2 linked regions of the Rhizobium sp. N324 genome follow. The protein of the gene in region 1 interacts with the protein of each later gene in a pairwise test. Links are inferred from orthologs where the notes say so. Each region holds a gene or a part of one and is shown in the gene's direction. Other genes may lie near its edges.

Evidence for each region.
Region 2: the proteins of pepT (region 1) and tpiA interact in binary tests that used the Escherichia coli proteins (3 or more experiments, as listed by UniProt). The link is inferred for Rhizobium sp. N324 from one-to-one orthologs.

What each region holds. Positions count from the first base shown.
Region 1 is NZ_CP013634.1:194,292-202,837, forward strand. The notes cover bases 2,831-5,775. They hold pepT (peptidase T), read left to right. Parts: upstream 2,831-3,659; coding sequence 3,660-4,892; downstream 4,893-5,775. Other genes in these bases: AMK05_RS28545 (ABC transporter ATP-binding protein), read left to right, coding at 2,831-3,564; AMK05_RS28555 (cell wall hydrolase), read right to left, coding at 4,933-5,775. Outside these bases: AMK05_RS28530 (ABC transporter substrate-binding protein), read left to right, coding at 1-517; AMK05_RS28535 (carbohydrate ABC transporter permease), read left to right, coding at 731-1,666; AMK05_RS28540 (carbohydrate ABC transporter permease), read left to right, coding at 1,671-2,501; more of AMK05_RS28545, read left to right, coding at 2,506-2,830; more of AMK05_RS28555, read right to left, coding at 5,776-5,802; AMK05_RS28560 (sulfate/molybdate ABC transporter ATP-binding protein), read right to left, coding at 5,961-7,001; sulfate ABC transporter permease subunit CysW, read right to left, coding at 7,012-7,884; sulfate ABC transporter permease subunit CysT, read right to left, coding at 7,874-8,546. UniProt on the Escherichia coli protein: Cleaves the N-terminal amino acid of tripeptides.
Region 2 is NZ_CP013630.1:2,346,767-2,355,229, reverse strand. Bases 3,359-6,220 are described here. They hold tpiA (triose-phosphate isomerase), read left to right. Parts: upstream 3,359-4,335; coding sequence 4,336-5,106; downstream 5,107-6,220. Other genes in these bases: AMK05_RS11320 (CTP synthase), read left to right, coding at 5,934-6,220; secG (preprotein translocase subunit SecG), read left to right, coding at 5,247-5,789; AMK05_RS11335 (alpha/beta hydrolase), read left to right, coding at 3,359-4,210. Outside these bases: AMK05_RS11345 (esterase-like activity of phytase family protein), read right to left, coding at 1-791; parE (DNA topoisomerase IV subunit B), read right to left, coding at 977-3,091; more of AMK05_RS11335, read left to right, coding at 3,311-3,358; more of AMK05_RS11320, read left to right, coding at 6,221-7,562; AMK05_RS11315 (SRPBCC family protein), read left to right, coding at 7,638-8,108; AMK05_RS11310 (citrate synthase/methylcitrate synthase), read right to left, coding at 8,148-8,463. UniProt on the Escherichia coli protein: Involved in the gluconeogenesis. Catalyzes stereospecifically the conversion of dihydroxyacetone phosphate (DHAP) to D-glyceraldehyde-3-phosphate (G3P).

The sequences.
Region 1 (8,546 bases):
CGGCTTCTATTCCGGCACCTGCGCCTTCCTCGATCAGGATCCGGATGCGCTGATCGCCATCGCCGAACGCATGAAGAAGGAAGATTTCGGCGTCATGCCGCTGCCGAAGGGGCCTGACGGCAAGTCCTTCCCGACCATCGGCTATGGCGGCTGGTCGATGTTTTCGACCAGCGGCAACAAGGATCTCTCCTGGAAGCTGATCGCCACCCTCGAAGGGCCGGAAGGCAATATCGAGTGGAACAAGCGCATCGGCGCCCTGCCGGCCTATACGGCAGCCGAGAAGGATCCCTTCTATGCCGGCGACCAGTTCAAGGGCTGGTTCGAGGAACTGGCGGATCCGAACACGGTGCCGACGGTGATGCCGACCTACCTCGAAGAATTCGCCTTCTTCAAGGATTCGCTGGCGATCAAGACCTCGCAGCAAGCCTTGCTCGGCGATATCTCGGCGAAGGATCTGGCCGACCAGTGGGCGGACTATCTGACCAAGGCGCAGCAGAAGTTCCTGAGCAAGAAGTAAGGGGTGAAGGGGGCGACTGCGGCCCCCTCATCCGACCCTTCGGGCCACCTTCTCCCCGAGGGGAGAAGGGAGTCGCGGCGCCGCCTCATTCCTCCTTTTCCCCAGCGGGGAGAAGGTGCCGGCAGGCGGATGAGGGGGCTGCGGCCGCCCAGTTTTCAGAGGCATTACCCACGCGAAATCCGCAACCGGGTAGACAATGGAAATTACGCACTGATGACCACTTCCGCCGATACGCTCGACATACGTCGCGACCGCAGGCCGTGGCTGCGGCGTCTTGCCGATGCTTCGGAGCCCTATCTCTACAGCGCCCCGTCGCTGATCCTGATCATCGCGGTCATGCTGGTGCCGCTGACATTGGGCGTGTCCTATGCCTTTCGCGATATCCAGCTGCTCAACCCATTTTCCGGCGGCTTCATCGGGCTCGAGCATTTTCGCGAACTTGCGGGCGATGCCGCCTTCTATGGCGCGCTGCGGAACACGCTCTGGTGGACCGGCGCTTCCGTCGTCCTGCAATTCGCCTTCGGGCTCATCCTGGCGCTGCTGCTCGACAAACCGTTCCCGGGCCGGGCGATCGCGCAGGCGCTGGTCTTCCTGCCCTGGGCGGTGCCCTCCTTCCTCGCCGGCCTCAACTGGGCATGGCTGTTCAATCCGGTCATCGGGCCGATCCCGCATTGGCTCTTCTCCCTCGGACTGATGCATGAGCCGGGCAATATCCTTTCCGATCCCAATTATGCGATGTGGGGGCCGATCGTCGCCAATGTCTGGTGGGGCATTCCCTTCTTTGCGATCACGCTGCTCGCCGCCCTGCAGGCGATCCCGCGCGATCTTTACGAGGCGGCGTCGATCGACGGCGCCGGCTGGTTCCAGCGCTTCCGCTCGATCACTTTGCCATTTCTGGCGCCGACCATCGCCATCACCGTGCTGTTGCGCACCGTCTGGATCTCCAATTTCGCCGATCTCATCGTCGTCATGACCAATGGCGGGCCGGCCGACCGCACGCAGATCGTCGCGAGCTATATCTTCACGACGGCGTTCAAGCGGCTCGATTTCGGTTATGCCTCGGCGATCGCGCTGGTGCTGCTCGCGCTGCTGCTTGCCTATTCGATGCTGATCATCCTGCTGCGGCAGACGCTGCTGAACAAGGATTGAGCCGATGAGACGATCCGTCATCCCCACCATCGCGCACCGTCTGGCGATCCTTTGCTATATCGCCTTCGCGCTCTTCCCGCTGTTCTGGCTGCTCAAGGTCTCGGTGACGCCGAACGATCTGCTCTATAGCGAAGGCGTGCGCATGTGGCCGTCGCGCACGACCTGGGATCACTATGCCTTCGTGCTGCAGCACAGCGCCTTTCCGACCTTCTTCAAGAACAGCCTAATCGTCTCGGCCTCGACAGCGGTGACCGTGACGATCTGCGCCTCGCTCTCGGGCTACGCGCTGTCGCGCTTCAATTTCCGGGCAAAATACTGGATCGTCGCCTTGATGCTGCTGACCCAGATGTTTCCGCTCGTCATGCTGGTCGCGCCGATCTTCAAGATCCTGTCGCCCTTACATCTGACCAACAGCCTGGCCGGGCTGGTCATCGTCTACACCGCCTTCAACGTGCCCTTCGCCACGTTCCTGATGCAGTCCTTCTTCGACGGCATTCCCAAGGATCTGGAAGAGGCGGCGATGATCGACGGCGCCACGCAGTTCACGGCGTTTCGCCAGATCATCCTGCCGTTGACGCTGCCCGGCATCGCCGCCACCCTCGGCTTCGTCTTCACCGCCGCCTGGAGCGAGTTGCTTTTCGCGCTGATGCTGATCAACGGCAATGACGCGGCGACCTTCCCGGTCGGGCTTCTCACCTTCGTTTCGAAGTTCTCGGTGGATTTCGGGCAGATGATGGCGGCGGGCGTCATGGCGCTCATTCCGGCCGGCCTCTTCTTCCTGCTCATCCAGCGTTATCTCGTCCAGGGCCTGACGGCCGGCGCGGTCAAGGGTTAAACAAATGGCATCGATCGATATCCAGAATATCCGCAAAGCCTACGGCCATGTGCAGGTGCTGCACGGCGTCGACCTGGAGATCAAGGATGGCGAGTTCGTCGTGCTCGTCGGCCCCTCCGGCTGCGGCAAATCCACGCTGCTGCGCATGATCGCCGGGCTGGAGGATGTCACCTCCGGCGAGATCCGCATTTCAGGCGCGCGGGTGAACGAACTGCATCCCAAAGACCGCGACATCGCCATGGTGTTCCAGTCCTATGCGCTCTATCCGCATATGAACGTCGCCGGCAATATGAGCTACAGCCTGAAACTGCGGAAGACGGCCAAGGAGAAGATCGCCAGCGCCGTCTCCGCCGCCGCCGCCAAGCTCGGTCTCGATCCGCTGCTCGAACGCCGGCCGAAGGCGCTTTCCGGCGGCCAGCGCCAGCGCGTCGCCATGGGCCGCGCCATCGTGCGCCAGCCGAAGGCCTTCCTGTTCGACGAACCGCTCTCCAACCTCGATGCGCGCCTGCGCGAACAGATGCGCGCCGAAATCAAGAAACTGCACGGCGATCTGAAGGCGACCTCGATCTATGTCACCCACGACCAGATCGAGGCGATGACGCTGGCCGACCGGATCGTCGCCATGCATGGCGGCGTGGTGCAGCAGGTCGGCAGTCCGCTCGAACTCTACGACCACCCCGCCAATCTGTTCGTCGCCGGCTTTATCGGCTCGCCGGGAATGAATTTCCTCGCGGCGAGTTATGTCGACGGCGGCGTCAAGCTGCAGGACGGCACGATCGTGCCGCTGGCAAAGCCGCTGCCGCTTGAAGATGGTGCCAAGGTGACGCTCGGCATCCGGCCCGAGCATGTGCTGATGACGAATGACGGGGCGGGCCTTGCCACCGATGTCGAACTCGTCGAACCCACCGGCTTCGGCATCATCCTGCATCTCGCTCTGCATGGCCTGCCGTTCAAGATCTTCACGCTCGATCGCGAGGCGCTGAAGGCGGGGCCGAAGGTCAATGTGGCTTTCCCGGCGCAGTACCTGCATGTGTTCGACGGCGAGGGAATACGCGTCGATTGATCAGGTCAATCCTCACGCATTGCGAGCGGAAAAAACTTTTGCCGTATCACCCGTGAGGGCTATATCTTCCGGTGACCTTTGCTGGATTGGATGCCATGACCGATACCGTTCTCGACCGTTTTCTCCGTTACGTCGCTATCGACACCCAATCCGATCCCTCTTCGTCGACGCAGCCGACCACCGAAAAACAGAAGGATCTCGGCCGGGTGCTGGTCGATGAACTGCTGCAGATCGGTCTTGCCGACGCGCATCTCGACGAATACGGTTATGTCTATGCGACCATTCCTGGAAACAGCGACAAGCCGGTGCCGGTCATCTGCTTCTGCTCGCATATGGATACGGCGCCCGATTTCAGCGGCACGGGCGTCAAGCCGCGGATCATTGGGAATTATGCCGGCGGCGATATCAAACTGGAAGGCGATCCGAGCCGGCTCATCCGGGTTTCCGAGCATCCGGAGCTGAACAACCAGATCGGCAACGACATCGTCACCACCGATGGCACGACCTTGCTCGGCGCCGACGACAAGGCCGGGCTGGCGGAAATCATGACGGCCGCGCAGGTCCTGATCGACAATCCCGAGATCCGGCACGGGACGATCAAGATCCTGTTCACCCCCGACGAGGAAGTCGGGCGCGGCGTCAACAAGGTCGACCTGAAGAAACTCGGCGCCGACTTCGCCTATACGATGGACGGCGAGACATCAGGCCATATCGAGGATGAAACCTTCTCGGCCGATGGAGTCGAGATCGCCATCTCAGGCGTGGCGATCCATCCGGGTTTCGCCAAGGACCGGATGGAAAACGCCATCAAGATCGCCGGCGCCATCATCGACCGGCTGCCGAAGGACTTGGCGCCGGAGACGACCGAGGGCAAGCAGGGCTTCATCCATCCGACAGGCGTGACCGGTTCGATGGAGAAGGCGTCGCTCAGCCTCATCATCCGCGATTTCACCGACAAGGGGCTCGCGGAAAAGGAATCGATAGTCGAGGCCATCGTCAAAGAGGTGATGGCTGGCTATCCCGGCTCGACCTATCATTTCCAGGTCAAGGAACAGTATCGCAACATGAAGGTGGTGCTCGACCGCCATCCGGAGATCGTCGACAACGCCATCGAAGCCGTGCGTCGGGCCGGCATGACGCCGGTGCGCGGCAGCATCCGCGGCGGCACGGACGGCTCGCGGCTCTCCTTCATGGGCCTGCCATGCCCGAACATCTTCGCCGGCGGCCATGCCTTCCACTCGCCGCTCGAATGGGTCAGCCGTCAGGATATGGAAAAGGCGGTCAAGACGATCGTGGAACTCGCCAAGGTGTGGGAAGAGCGCGCCTGAGCGCCCTGCAATTTAACCCATAATCGGAGGAACGACGGGCTTAGCCGCCGTTCGCCGCGACGCTGCCGCGCAGCATGACGCTGTCATAGGCGGGGCGGGGGATGGGGATCGCGATCCGCATTCCCGGGTCGGGTTCGATCGAGGGTTCCGGCTCGGTTACCGGGGCCGTGATCTGCATCGGCATGGGATTTGCGACGGGCGCCATATGGGCGGCCGTGGGCGCCGCATTGATCGGCGACATCGTGCTCGCCGTCGGCATCGGATCCGGCGCCGGCAGAGGAACGGGAACGGCCGAGGGGATCAGCGCCTCGAATTGCGGCGGCAGTATGCTCTCACCGGGCACATAATTCATCGCCACCTCATAGGCGGGCAGCGGCGGCGGTGTCTGGAGCATGCCATCGGCGCCGCGCTTCTCGTAGAAGGCGTTGCCGCCGGCGACCGCCACATAATGCATGTTGTTGTAAGGGAATTTCAGCCCGTCGGTGTGGAAGAACATCGCATCCTTGACCGCAGGATGGCGGGCGCCTTTCAAGATCGCATCGGCGGCGGTCGCCAGCTCGGTTTCGGCCTGCGGCTTGACTTCACGCGTCATCACGCCCGGCGCAAACTGCTTTTCCTGGGCGACGACGCCGCAGATCGACGGCGGATAGGCGCCTGACGTCAGCCGGTTCATGACCACGGTTCCGACGGCCATGTAGCCGTCCTCATCGGAATGCTGCGATTCGAAATACATCGCGCGCTGCAGGCAGTCGCGGTCCTTGTTGGTATAATTGAAGGTGACTTTTGCCGGTTGAACCTTCGTCTTCGCCGCCGTTGCCGCCGGTTTCGGTGTCGTCGTGCAGCCTGCGGCCGCCAGCCCTACGAACAAAATCCCGATCAGGGATTTTCCAAAGGAAATCTCCGCCCTCAACGCAAGGTGCCTCCTGTGGGATTAGTCCTACTTATTAACGTGAAAATCTTTTACTCGTCATGTGACAAAAATACAAACAACCATAGATAACAAAAAGCCAAAGAGCCTCTCGCCAAATGAGAGTCCTGCGAGGAGTCGGGCTATGCCAACAACCCCCATCAGCTGCGGAACAGCTTCCAGCGGGTCGGCTTGAAGGCCACGCGGTGGCGGTCGAGCCTGTCGGCCTCGCTCGGCGGCAGTTCGATCTCGATATGCGGGCGGTCGTTGCCGATATCCAGTTCGATGTGACGGGTGCCGGCGACGCGGCGGCTGGAAACCGGCTGGCCGGCGATGCAGTTTTCAGCCGATTCGCAGAGCCTGACGTCATGCGGGCGGAAATAGATCTGCGCCGGGCCATCCGGCTCGCCCTCGGCATTGAGGCCGAGCGAGCGGCCTTCGAAGCGGATGTCGCCGTCCGAGATATCGACCTGCAGGCAGTTCGACTGGCCGATGAAGCCGAAGACGAAGGGCGAGTTCGGATTGTCGTAGACTTCATCGGGCGTGCCGACCTGCTCGATCGCACCCTGGCTCATGACGACGACGCGGTCGGCAAGCTCCAGCGCCTCGTCCTGGTCATGGGTGACGAAGACGGTGGTGTGGCCGGTGCGGTCGTGGATCTCGCGCAGCCATTTGCGCAGGTCCTTGCGCACCTGGGCGTCGAGCGCCCCAAAAGGTTCGTCGAGCAGCAGTACGTTCGGCTCGACGGCCATGGCGCGGGCGAGCGCCACACGCTGGCGCTGGCCGCCGGAAAGCTGGGCCGGGTAGCGTTTTTCCAGGCCGGAAAGCTGCACGAGGTCGAGCAGCTCAAGCGCCCGCTTGCGGATATCGGCCTTGGCCGGCCGGCGCGCGCTGTTTCTAACCCTCAGGCCGAAGGAGACGTTGTCGAGCACCGTCATGTAGCGGAACAGAGCATAATGCTGGAAGACGAAGCCGATATTGCGCTGCTGCACTGACTTCTTCGAGGCATCCTCGTCGCCGAAGAAGATCTGTCCCTCGGTCGGGCTTTCGAGACCGGCGATCAGGCGCAGCAATGTCGTCTTGCCGGAGCCCGACGGGCCGAGCAGCGCGATCAGCTCGCCGGAGCGGATGCCGAGCGAGACATCGTGCAGCGCCGGAAAACGATCGAATTCCTTGCGGATGTTTTGAACGCGTACTTCCATTCCAAATCCTTCAGTGCCGCCGGCTGGCGGAGATTTCAGCGCTATAGCGCATTTCCAGCAGCGTCTTCAAAACAAGAGTGACGAGCGCCAGCAAGGCCAATAGCGTGGCGACGGCAAAAGCGCCGGTGAAATTATACTCGTTATAGAGAATTTCCACCTGCAGCGGCATGGTGTTCGTCTGGCCGCGGATATGGCCCGACACCACCGAGACGGCGCCGAATTCGCCCATGGCGCGTGCGTTGCAGAGCAGCACGCCGTAGAGCAGGCCCCATTTGATGTTCGGCAGCGTCACGTGCCAGAAGGTCTGCCAGCCGCTGGCGCCGAGCGAAAGGGCTGCCTCTTCGTCGGCCGTTCCCTGTTCCTGCATCAGCGGGATCAGCTCGCGGGCGACGAAGGGAAAGGTGACGAACATGGTGGCGAGGATCAGGCCCGGCACCGCAAACAGGATCTTGATGTCGTGGGCACTGAGCCACTGGCCAAGCCAGGTATTGGCGCCGAACAGCAGCACGAAGACCAGGCCCGATATGACCGGGGAAACCGAGAAGGGCAGGTCGATCAGCGTCGTCAGGAAGGCCTTGCCTTTGAACTCGAACTTGGCGATCGCCCAGGCGGCGGCAACCCCGAAGACGAGGTTGAGCGGCACGCTGACCCCGGCAACGATCAGCGTCAGGCGGATCGCCGAGAAGGTTTCGGCATCGCCGAGCGCCTCGATGAAGGGGCCGGCACCCTTGCGGAAGGCCTCGACGAAGACGGCTGCAAGCGGCAGCAGCAGGATCAGCAGCAGGAAGACCAGCGAAAGGATGATCAGCGTCAAGCGCGCGATCCGGTTTTCGGTGGTGACCGAACGCAGCTTCACCGGTTGAGCGGTCGCATCAAGCGCCATAGCCGTACCTCCGCCTGCTCCAGCTCTGAATGAGATTGATGACCAGCAGCATGGAGAACGAGATGATCAGCATGATCGCCGCAATGCCGGTCGCCGCCGCATAATTATACTCTTCGAGCTTGATGATGATCAGCAGCGGCGCGATCTCCGATTTGAACGGCAGGTTGCCGGCGATGAAGATGACCGAGCCGTATTCGCCGACGCCGCGGGCAAAGGCGAGCGCAAAGCCGGTGAGCACGGCCGGAGCCAGCCCCGGCAGCAGCACGCGGAAAATCGTCTGGAAACGGTTGGCGCCGAGCGTTGCTGCGGCTTCCTCCACCTCCTTGTCGATTTCCTCCATCACCGGCTGCACGGTGCGCACCACGAAGGGCAGGCCGACGAAGATCAGGGCCACGACGATGCCGGCAGGCGTAAAGGCGATCTTGATGCCGAGCGGCGTCAGGAACTGGCCGATCCAGCCGTTCGGCGCATAAAGCGTCGTCAGCGCGATGCCGGCAACGGCGGTCGGCAGCGCGAAGGGCAGGTCGACCATGGCATCGATGATGCGCTTGCCGGGAAAGCGGTAGCGCACCAGCACCCAGGCCAGCAGGATGCCGAAGACGGCGTTGACGATCGCGGCGATGAAGGCGCTGCCGAAGCTGATGCGCAGCGCGTTCAGCGTG
Region 2 (8,463 bases), on another replicon or contig:
ATGCCGTTGTCATTGCCGCCATCGGGTTTGGTGGCGGCCTGCGGGATCGGCGAGACCGGATAGACGTACAGAGCCTTCGGCTCGCCGGTTGCGCCGTCATAACGGATGATGCGCGACAGGCTGCCTGATGTCAGCGAGGGGTTCGGGCCGTCCTGATAGAGCGCGGCTTCGACACCGACGAAAACGTCGCCCGAGGGCGTCACAGCGAGATCCTCGAAGGCAAGGTTGTCGCGGATGCCGGTGGACTTGTCGGCTGTCGGAGCAAAACCTTCCGGCAGCCTGAATTCGCGCAGGAAGGAACCGTCAGGCGCAGCGACGCGGATAAAGGGCGGCAGCAGCGCCCTGGCGTCGCCTTCGCTGCCCCAATAGATGCCGTCCTTGCCGAGGCGGATCGATTCCGGATCGACAGTCCTGGCGGCGAAGGGTTCGTGGTTCTTGTCCTTCAGCGTGACGTGCTTGACGATGGAAACGCCCTTGAGGCCGGACGCGTCGACATCCACATCGAGTTCATAGAAGCGGGCCGGGGCCTTGTCCGAGCGGTCGTCGCTGATGGCGAGATAGTGGCCGGTGGCGGGATCGAAATCGAGGCCGGAAATGCCGCCGAATTCGACGCCGTTTTCCATGTGGCCGGTGGGGATGACGAATTCACCGAGATAGGAGAGCGCAATGCCGGCGGCGCAGTCGCCGAAGGGGCAGGCGGTCTCGAAGGTGGCCTCGATATTGGTGGCATTGGCGGCGACGGTGCTGGACAGGAGAACGAAAGCGGCAGCCGCGAGAAAACGCTTGGTCATGACAAATATCCGGCAATGGTTTGGAAAACGGTTCAGACGCCCTCGGGAGAAGGTACGCCGACCGTTTCATGCGCCGGTTGTTTGACGGGGTTGTTACGGTTCTTCGTCAGTTCCGTGAAATCGTCGATGCTAAAATGTCGGCGCGCCGAACCTGCCCGACCGGCCGGCGCGCTTGAAGGCATCGTTTAAATATCGAGGTTTTCGGCGAAAGCGGCGCGTTCCTGGATGAAGCGGAAACGGGCTTCCGGCTTGGTGCCCATCAGATCGTCGACGGCGCTGCGGGTGCCCTCGAAATCCACCTCGTCGATCAGCACCTTTAGCAGGGTGCGCTTGGACGGATCCATGGTGGTTTCCTTGAGCTGGGCGGGCATCATTTCGCCGAGACCTTTGAAGCGGCTGATCTCGACCTTGGCCTTGCCTTTGAACTCCGTCTGCATCAACTCGGCGCGATGATTGTCGTCGCGGGCATAGGCGGATTTCGACCCCTGGGTGATCTTGTAGAGCGGCGGCACGGCGAGGAAGAGGTGGCCGCCGCGCACCAGTTCCGGCATCTCCTGATAGAAGAAGGTGATGAGCAGCGAAGCGATATGGGCGCCGTCGACGTCGGCATCGGTCATGACGATGATGCGCTCGTAGCGCAGGTCTTCGTCGCGGTATTTCGAGCGGGTGCCGCAGCCGAGCGCCTGGATGAGATCGGCAAGCTGCTGGTTGGCGCCGAGTTTTTCGCGGCCGGCGCTGGCGACGTTGAGGATCTTGCCGCGCAGCGGCAGAATTGCCTGGTTGGCGCGGTTGCGCGCCTGCTTGGCCGAGCCACCTGCCGAGTCCCCTTCGACGATGAAGAGTTCGGCGCCTTCGGCGGTGTTCTGCGAGCAGTCGGCAAGCTTGCCGGGCAGGCGCAGCTTGCGCACCGCCGTCTTGCGGTTGACTTCCTTTTCCTTGCGGCGGCGCAGGCGTTCCTCGGCGCGCTCAATCACCCAGTCGAGCAGCTTGGCCGATTCGTTCGGGTTGTCGGCAAGGTAATGGTCGAAGGGATCGCGCAACGCGTTCTCGACGATGCGCTGGGCCTCGACGGTCGCCAGCTTGTCCTTGGTCTGGCCGACGAATTCCGGCTCGCGGATGAAGACCGACAGCATGCCGACGGCCGAGATCATCACGTCATCGGTGGTGATCTGCGCGGCGCGCTTGTTCTGCGTCAGCTCGGCATAGGCCTTCAGGCCCTTGGTCAGCGCGATGCGCAGGCCGGCCTCATGCGTGCCGCCTTCAGGAGTCGGGATGGTGTTGCAATAGGAATGCACCTGCGGATCGCCGCCATACCAGGTGATCGCCCATTCCATCGAGCCGTGGCCGCTGGTCTTCTCCGTCTTGCCGGCGAAAATCTCGCGGGTGACGGTGAACTCCTTGCCCATCGTCGCCTGCAGATAGTCCTTCAGGCCGCCGGGGAAGTGGAAGACCGCCTTGTCGGGCACCTCGGAACCTTCGGGCAGGACGCCCGGCTCGCAGCTCCAGCGGATCTCGACGCCGCCGAACAGATAGGCCTTCGAGCGCGCCATCCGGAACACCCGGGCGGCGTCGAACTTCATGTGATCGCCGAAGATCTGCGGGTCGGGATGGAAGCGTACGCGGGTACCGCGGCGATTGTGGACGTCGCCCAATTCTTCGAGGCCGCCCTGCGGCAGGCCGCGGGAGAAGCGCTGGCGGTAGAGCTTGCGATTGCGCGCCACTTCCACTTCGAGGTCGTCGGAAAGCGCGTTGACGACCGAGACGCCGACGCCGTGCAGGCCGCCCGAGGTCTCGTAAGCCTTGCCGTCGAATTTGCCGCCGGCATGCAGCTTGGTCATGATCACTTCGAGCGTCGACTTGCCCGGCACCTGAGGGTGGTTCTCGACCGGGATGCCGCGGCCGTTGTCGGAGACCGTCAGATAACCTGCGAGATCAAGATAGACCTCGATGAAATTGGCGTGTCCGGCGACCGCTTCGTCCATCGCGTTGTCGATGACTTCGGCAAAGAGGTGATGCAGCGCCTTTTCGTCGGTGCCGCCGATATACATGCCCGGGCGCATGCGCACCGGCTCGAGGCCTTCGAGGACGCGGATCGACGAGGCGCCGTATTCATCGGCATTCGACGCGGTAGGTGCCGGGCGCGCAGAGGCTCCCGCAGCAGAGGGGGCTCCAGCAGCAGGTGGGGCGGCAGCGGGCGCAGCCGTCACCGCCGGCCGTTCGGCCGCAGCCGCAGGCTTCTGCGCCTCCCCGCGTTTTTCAGAGAGGGGCATTCCGGAAAAGAGGTCGTTGCTATCGTCCATGGAGCCGTTCAGATCTTCATCCTGTCTTGGGTCAGGCTTGGGGCTTGCATCCGCCGCCGACCCAAAATCACCGCATTTCATGTCACGTTTGCGAATCAGGCAGATTTTGCCAGAAAGCACCTCTATACGCGACACCGCCAGTTTTGGCGGCTTTTCACTCATGATTTGCGTTGCCGGGCGCCGAATGGCAAGCGGCGGCAGGCTTCAGGAACCATCCGAATGCGAATGTCCACAAGTCATTGCACCATCATCACTGCAATTGCGGCCTTTTTCCTGTCCGCGGCTATTCTGTCGGCTGCCGGGCCGGTGAGGGCAGGCGATGCGCTGCCGCCGTTCAAGGACGATCTGTTTTCGCAGCAGGCCATCTTGCAGACGGGCGATGACGGCGCCTTCGAGGTCATCGGCTATGACGAGATGCGCGATATCAACGGCCGCGACCAGATCCCGCAAAAGCGGGTGCAGCAGAAATATGTGGCGCTTGGCATCCGCAAGGCCCAAGTCGACGAGACGCTGTCTCTGGACGGCATCCGGCTCGATGTCACCAGGGTGGGACAGGCCCAGAATGCCGCCTTCACGGTGATTTTCATCCATGGCCGCGACGGCGACCGCCGGCTGGGCGCCAACGACTACAGCTTCGGCGGCAATTTCAACAGGCTGAAGAACCTCGTCGCCGGCAATGGCGGCGTCTATTATTCGCCGACGGTCAGGAGTTTCGACAGCAGTGGCGTTGCGGCCATCGCCGGCCTCATCCGCTACGCCAGCGCCCAATCGCCCGGCCGGCCGATCATCCTGTCCTGCGCCTCGATGGGCAGCCAAGTCTGCTGGGGCATTGCCCGCGACGAGGGCAGCGTCAAGCGGTTGAAGGGCATGCTTGTCATGAGCGGCGTCACCGATCCCGATTTCACCAAGAGCGCCTTCTACAAGGCGAAGCTGCCGCTCTGGTTCGCCCATGGCAGCCGCGACCCGGTCTATGCCGCCAGCACCCAGCAGGCGCTGTTCGAAAGCCTGCACAAGGCCAAATATCCGACGCACTTCACGCTGTTTCAGACCGGCAATCACGGGACGCCGATCCGGATGATCGACTGGCGCCGGGTCTTGAACTGGATTCTTGCCGGCTAGCGGTTGAATTTCGCAGAAATATAGGCGGGATCGCCGAGATTCCCCTTACGTCAAGGGCATGATGCTTTTCTTTGCCGCGCGCTTTTGATATGGCCCAAGGCCTACGCAGAATTTGGAAGGCTGGCATGACACCTGACGTGCGCCCGCTCGTGGCGGGAAACTGGAAAATGAATGGCATGCGTGCCTCCCTGGATCAGATCAAGGCGATCGCCGAGGGCGTTTCCTCGCCGCTTGCCGACAAGGTCGAAGCGCTGATCTGCCCGCCGGCGACGCTGCTCTACGTGGCAACGGCGCTCTGCACCGACAGCCCGCTGGCGATCGGCGCTCAGGATTGTCATCAGAACCCGTCGGGTGCGCATACCGGCGACATCTCGGCCGAGATGATTGCCGATTGTTTCGGCACTTATGTCATCGTCGGCCACTCCGAGCGGCGCACCGACCATGCCGAAACGGATCACCTGGTCCGCGCCAAGGCGGAGGCCGCCTTCGCCGCCGGGCTGACGGCGATCATCTGCATCGGCGAAACGGCCGATGAGCGCCGGACAGGCCAGGCGCTCGATGTCATCAAACGTCAGCTTTCCGCCTCGGTTCCGGACGGCGCCACAGCCGAGAATACCGTCATCGCCTATGAGCCGATCTGGGCGATCGGTACCGGTGTGACGCCGACGGCGGGCGATGTGGAAAAGGCGCATGCCTTCATGCGTGCCGAGCTCGTGGCCCGCTTCGGCGACGAAGGCCGCAAGATGCGTCTTCTCTATGGCGGCTCGGTCAAGCCGGCCAATGCCGGCGAGCTGATGGGCATCGTCAATGTCGACGGCGCGCTGATCGGCGGGGCTAGCTTGAAAGCGGCCGACTTCCTCGCCATCTACCGGGCCTATGAGGCGCTGCTCGCCTGAGGCATTGTTTTTATTCCCGGGTTATTCGTTTATCCCGGGGCTTATTCCGGGCCGAAGGGCTTGGAATAGATGAAAGCCTCATGTAAAGAGCCGCCAGAATTCTTAACTTTGTCCGTCTCCAGGCGGGCAGGACTGGACCCATGCAGACCGTATTGATTGTCATTCATCTCATGATCGTGCTCGCCCTTGTCGGCGTGGTGCTCATCCAGCGCTCGGAAGGCGGCGGCCTCGGCATCGGCGGCGGTTCGGGCTTCATGTCGGCGCGCGGCACGGCCAATGCGCTGACGCGCACCACCGCGATCCTGGCGACCCTGTTCTTCCTGACCTCGCTCGGCCTCGGCGTTCTGACGCGTTACCAGGGCCGTCCGAGCGATATCCTCGACCGCATCCCGGCAACGGGCGGCCAGGGCAACGGCATTCTCGATTCGCTCGGCGGCGGCGCGCAGGCTCCAGCCAGCCAGCCGGCCGGCAACGGCGTTCCGAGCAGCGGTGCTGCCACGCCCGCACCGCAGGCCCCCGCCGCTCAAGCTCCGGCAACTGGGACACCGGCAACGACCGCTCCGGCGGCTCCGGCTGCCAGCGAACCTTCAGCGACGGCTCCGGCAACGACTGCTCCGGCCGCGCCCGCAACTCCGGCCGCGCCGGCACCGGCTCAGCCCGCCGGCGTCCCGACGGGACAGTAAACCGGTCTTCGACATAAACCGCCGGCAGGCCCTCGGGTCTGCCGGTTTTCTTTTGTTCAGATTCCTTCGCCAGGCTTCGAAAATTCCGGAAAAGAATTTTTGGGGCTGGTGGAATCGTTTTTGAAAAGGTATCCGGTGAATCCCATGGCGCGATACGTATTCATCACTGGCGGCGTGGTTTCCTCTCTCGGAAAAGGAATTGCGGCCGCGGCTCTCGGAGCGTTGCTGCAGGCCCGTGGATATCGGGTGCGGCTTCGCAAGCTCGACCCCTATCTGAACGTGGACCCGGGCACGATGAGCCCGACCCAGCACGGCGAGGTCTTCGTCACCGACGACGGCGCGGAAACCGATCTCGATCTCGGCCACTACGAACGCTTCACGGGGCGTTCGGCGACCAAGACCGACAACATCACCACCGGCCGCATCTACAAGAACATCATCGACAAGGAACGGCGCGGCGACTATCTCGGCGCGACGGTGCAGGTCATTCCGCACGTCACCAACGAAATCAAGGATTTCGTCATCGAGGGCAATGACGATTACGACTTCGTCATCTGCGAGATCGGTGGCACGGTCGGCGATATCGAGGCGATGCCGTTCATGGAGGCGATCCGCCAGCTCGGCAACGACCTGCCGCGCGGCACCGCCGTCTACGTCCATCTGACGCTGATGCCCTATATTCCGGCGGCCGGCGAACTCAAGACCAAGCCGACCCAGCATTCGGTCAAGGAACTGCAGGCGCTCGGCATTCACCCCGATATCCTGCTGGTGCGCGCCGACCGCGAAATTCCGGAAGCCGAGCGGCGCAAGCTGTCGCTGTTCTGCAACGTGCGCCCGTCGGCCGTCATCCAGGCGCTCGACGTCGCCAACATCTACGACGTGCCGATCGCCTACCACAAGGAAGGCCTTGATGACGAAGTGCTCGCAGCCTTCGGCATCGAGCCGGCGCCGAAGCCGCGTCTCGACCCCTGGGAAGAGGTCTGCAACCGCATCCGCACCCCGGAAGGCGAAGTGACGATCGCGATCGTCGGCAAATATACCGGCCTCAAGGATGCCTATAAATCGCTGATCGAGGCGCTGCATCACGGCGGCATCGCCAATCGCGTCAAGGTCAAGCTCGAATGGATCGAGTCCGAAGTCTTCGAAAAGGAAGATCCGGCGCCCTATCTGGAAAAGGTGCACGGCATCCTCGTGCCCGGCGGCTTCGGCGAACGCGGTTCGGAAGGCAAGATCCACGCCGCCCGCTTCGCCCGCGAACGCAAGGTGCCGTATTTCGGCATCTGCTTCGGCATGCAGATGGCGGTCATCGAGGCGGCGCGCAATCTCGCCGACGTGTCCGGCGCTTCCTCAACCGAATTCGGCCCGACCAAGGAGCCGGTGGTCGGCCTGATGACCGAATGGGTCAAGGGCAACGAGTTGCAGAAGCGCACGGCAGCCGGCGATCTCGGCGGCACGATGCGCCTCGGCGCCTATAAGGCGGCGCTGAAGAAGGGCACGAAGATCTCGGATATCTACGGTTCCACCGATATTTCCGAGCGTCATCGCCACCGCTACGAGGTCAATGTCGACTACAAGGACCGGCTCGAGAGCTGCGGCCTTGTCTTCTCGGGCATGTCGCCGGATGGCGTGCTGCCGGAGACGATCGAATATCCCGATCATCCGTGGTTCATCGGCGTGCAGTACCACCCGGAACTGAAGAGCCGGCCGCTCGACCCGCATCCGTTGTTTGCGAGCTTCATCGAAGCGGCGACGGAACAGAGCCGCCTCGTCTGACCACAATGACGATCCAGATCGCGCGATTTCAAGCGCGATCTGGGCAAGTGCTTGCTGTGCTCTATTTTGCCGGGCATGGCCACCCGACGCAGCACCACCGTTTCGCGCTTCATCGCCGCGCCGCCTCAGCGCATCTACCGTGCTTTCCTCGATGCAGAGGCGGTCGCCACCTGGCTTCCACCCGGTTCGATGAAGGGTATCGTCCATGCCTTCGACGGCAGGGAAGGCGGCGCGTTCAGCATGTCGCTGGTCTATGCCGATGAAGAGGCGTCGCAGCCAGGCAAGACCTCCGACAAGACCGACAGGTTCGAGGGCCGTTTCGCGAGGCTGGTGCCTGACGAACGGATCGTCTGGGCCACGGTCTTCGATTCCGACAACGAAAGCTTTTCCGGTGAGATGACGGTCAGCACGACATTGGCGCCTGTGGAGGGTGGCACCGCTGTGACGATGGTCTGCGACAACGTCCCCTCCGGCATCCGCCTTGAAGACAATGAGGAAGGCTGCCGTTTGACGCTCGGCAACCTCGCCGCTTTCGTCGGCGGCTGAGATTCGGCGGCAGGGCTGCCCCGCCGCCGAAGCCAATCGTCAGGCCGCGGCCGGCAGCGGGCCGATATAGACCGAGCGCGGACGAATCAGCCGGCCGTCGAGCGCCTGTTCGCGCGCATGCGCCAGCCAACCGACGGTGCGGCCAATCGCAAAAACGCCGGTGAAGGCGTCCCGCGGGAAGCCCAGCGCTTCGAGCAGCAGCGCGGTGTAGAATTCGACATTGACGTCGAGCGGCCGGTTCGGTTTGCGTGCTTTGAGGATCGCCAAGGCAGCAGCCTCCACGGCTTCGGCCAGCGCACCGCGGGTGCTGTCCACCTGCTCCGAGGCAATCAGCGGCCTCAGCGCGCCTTTCAAC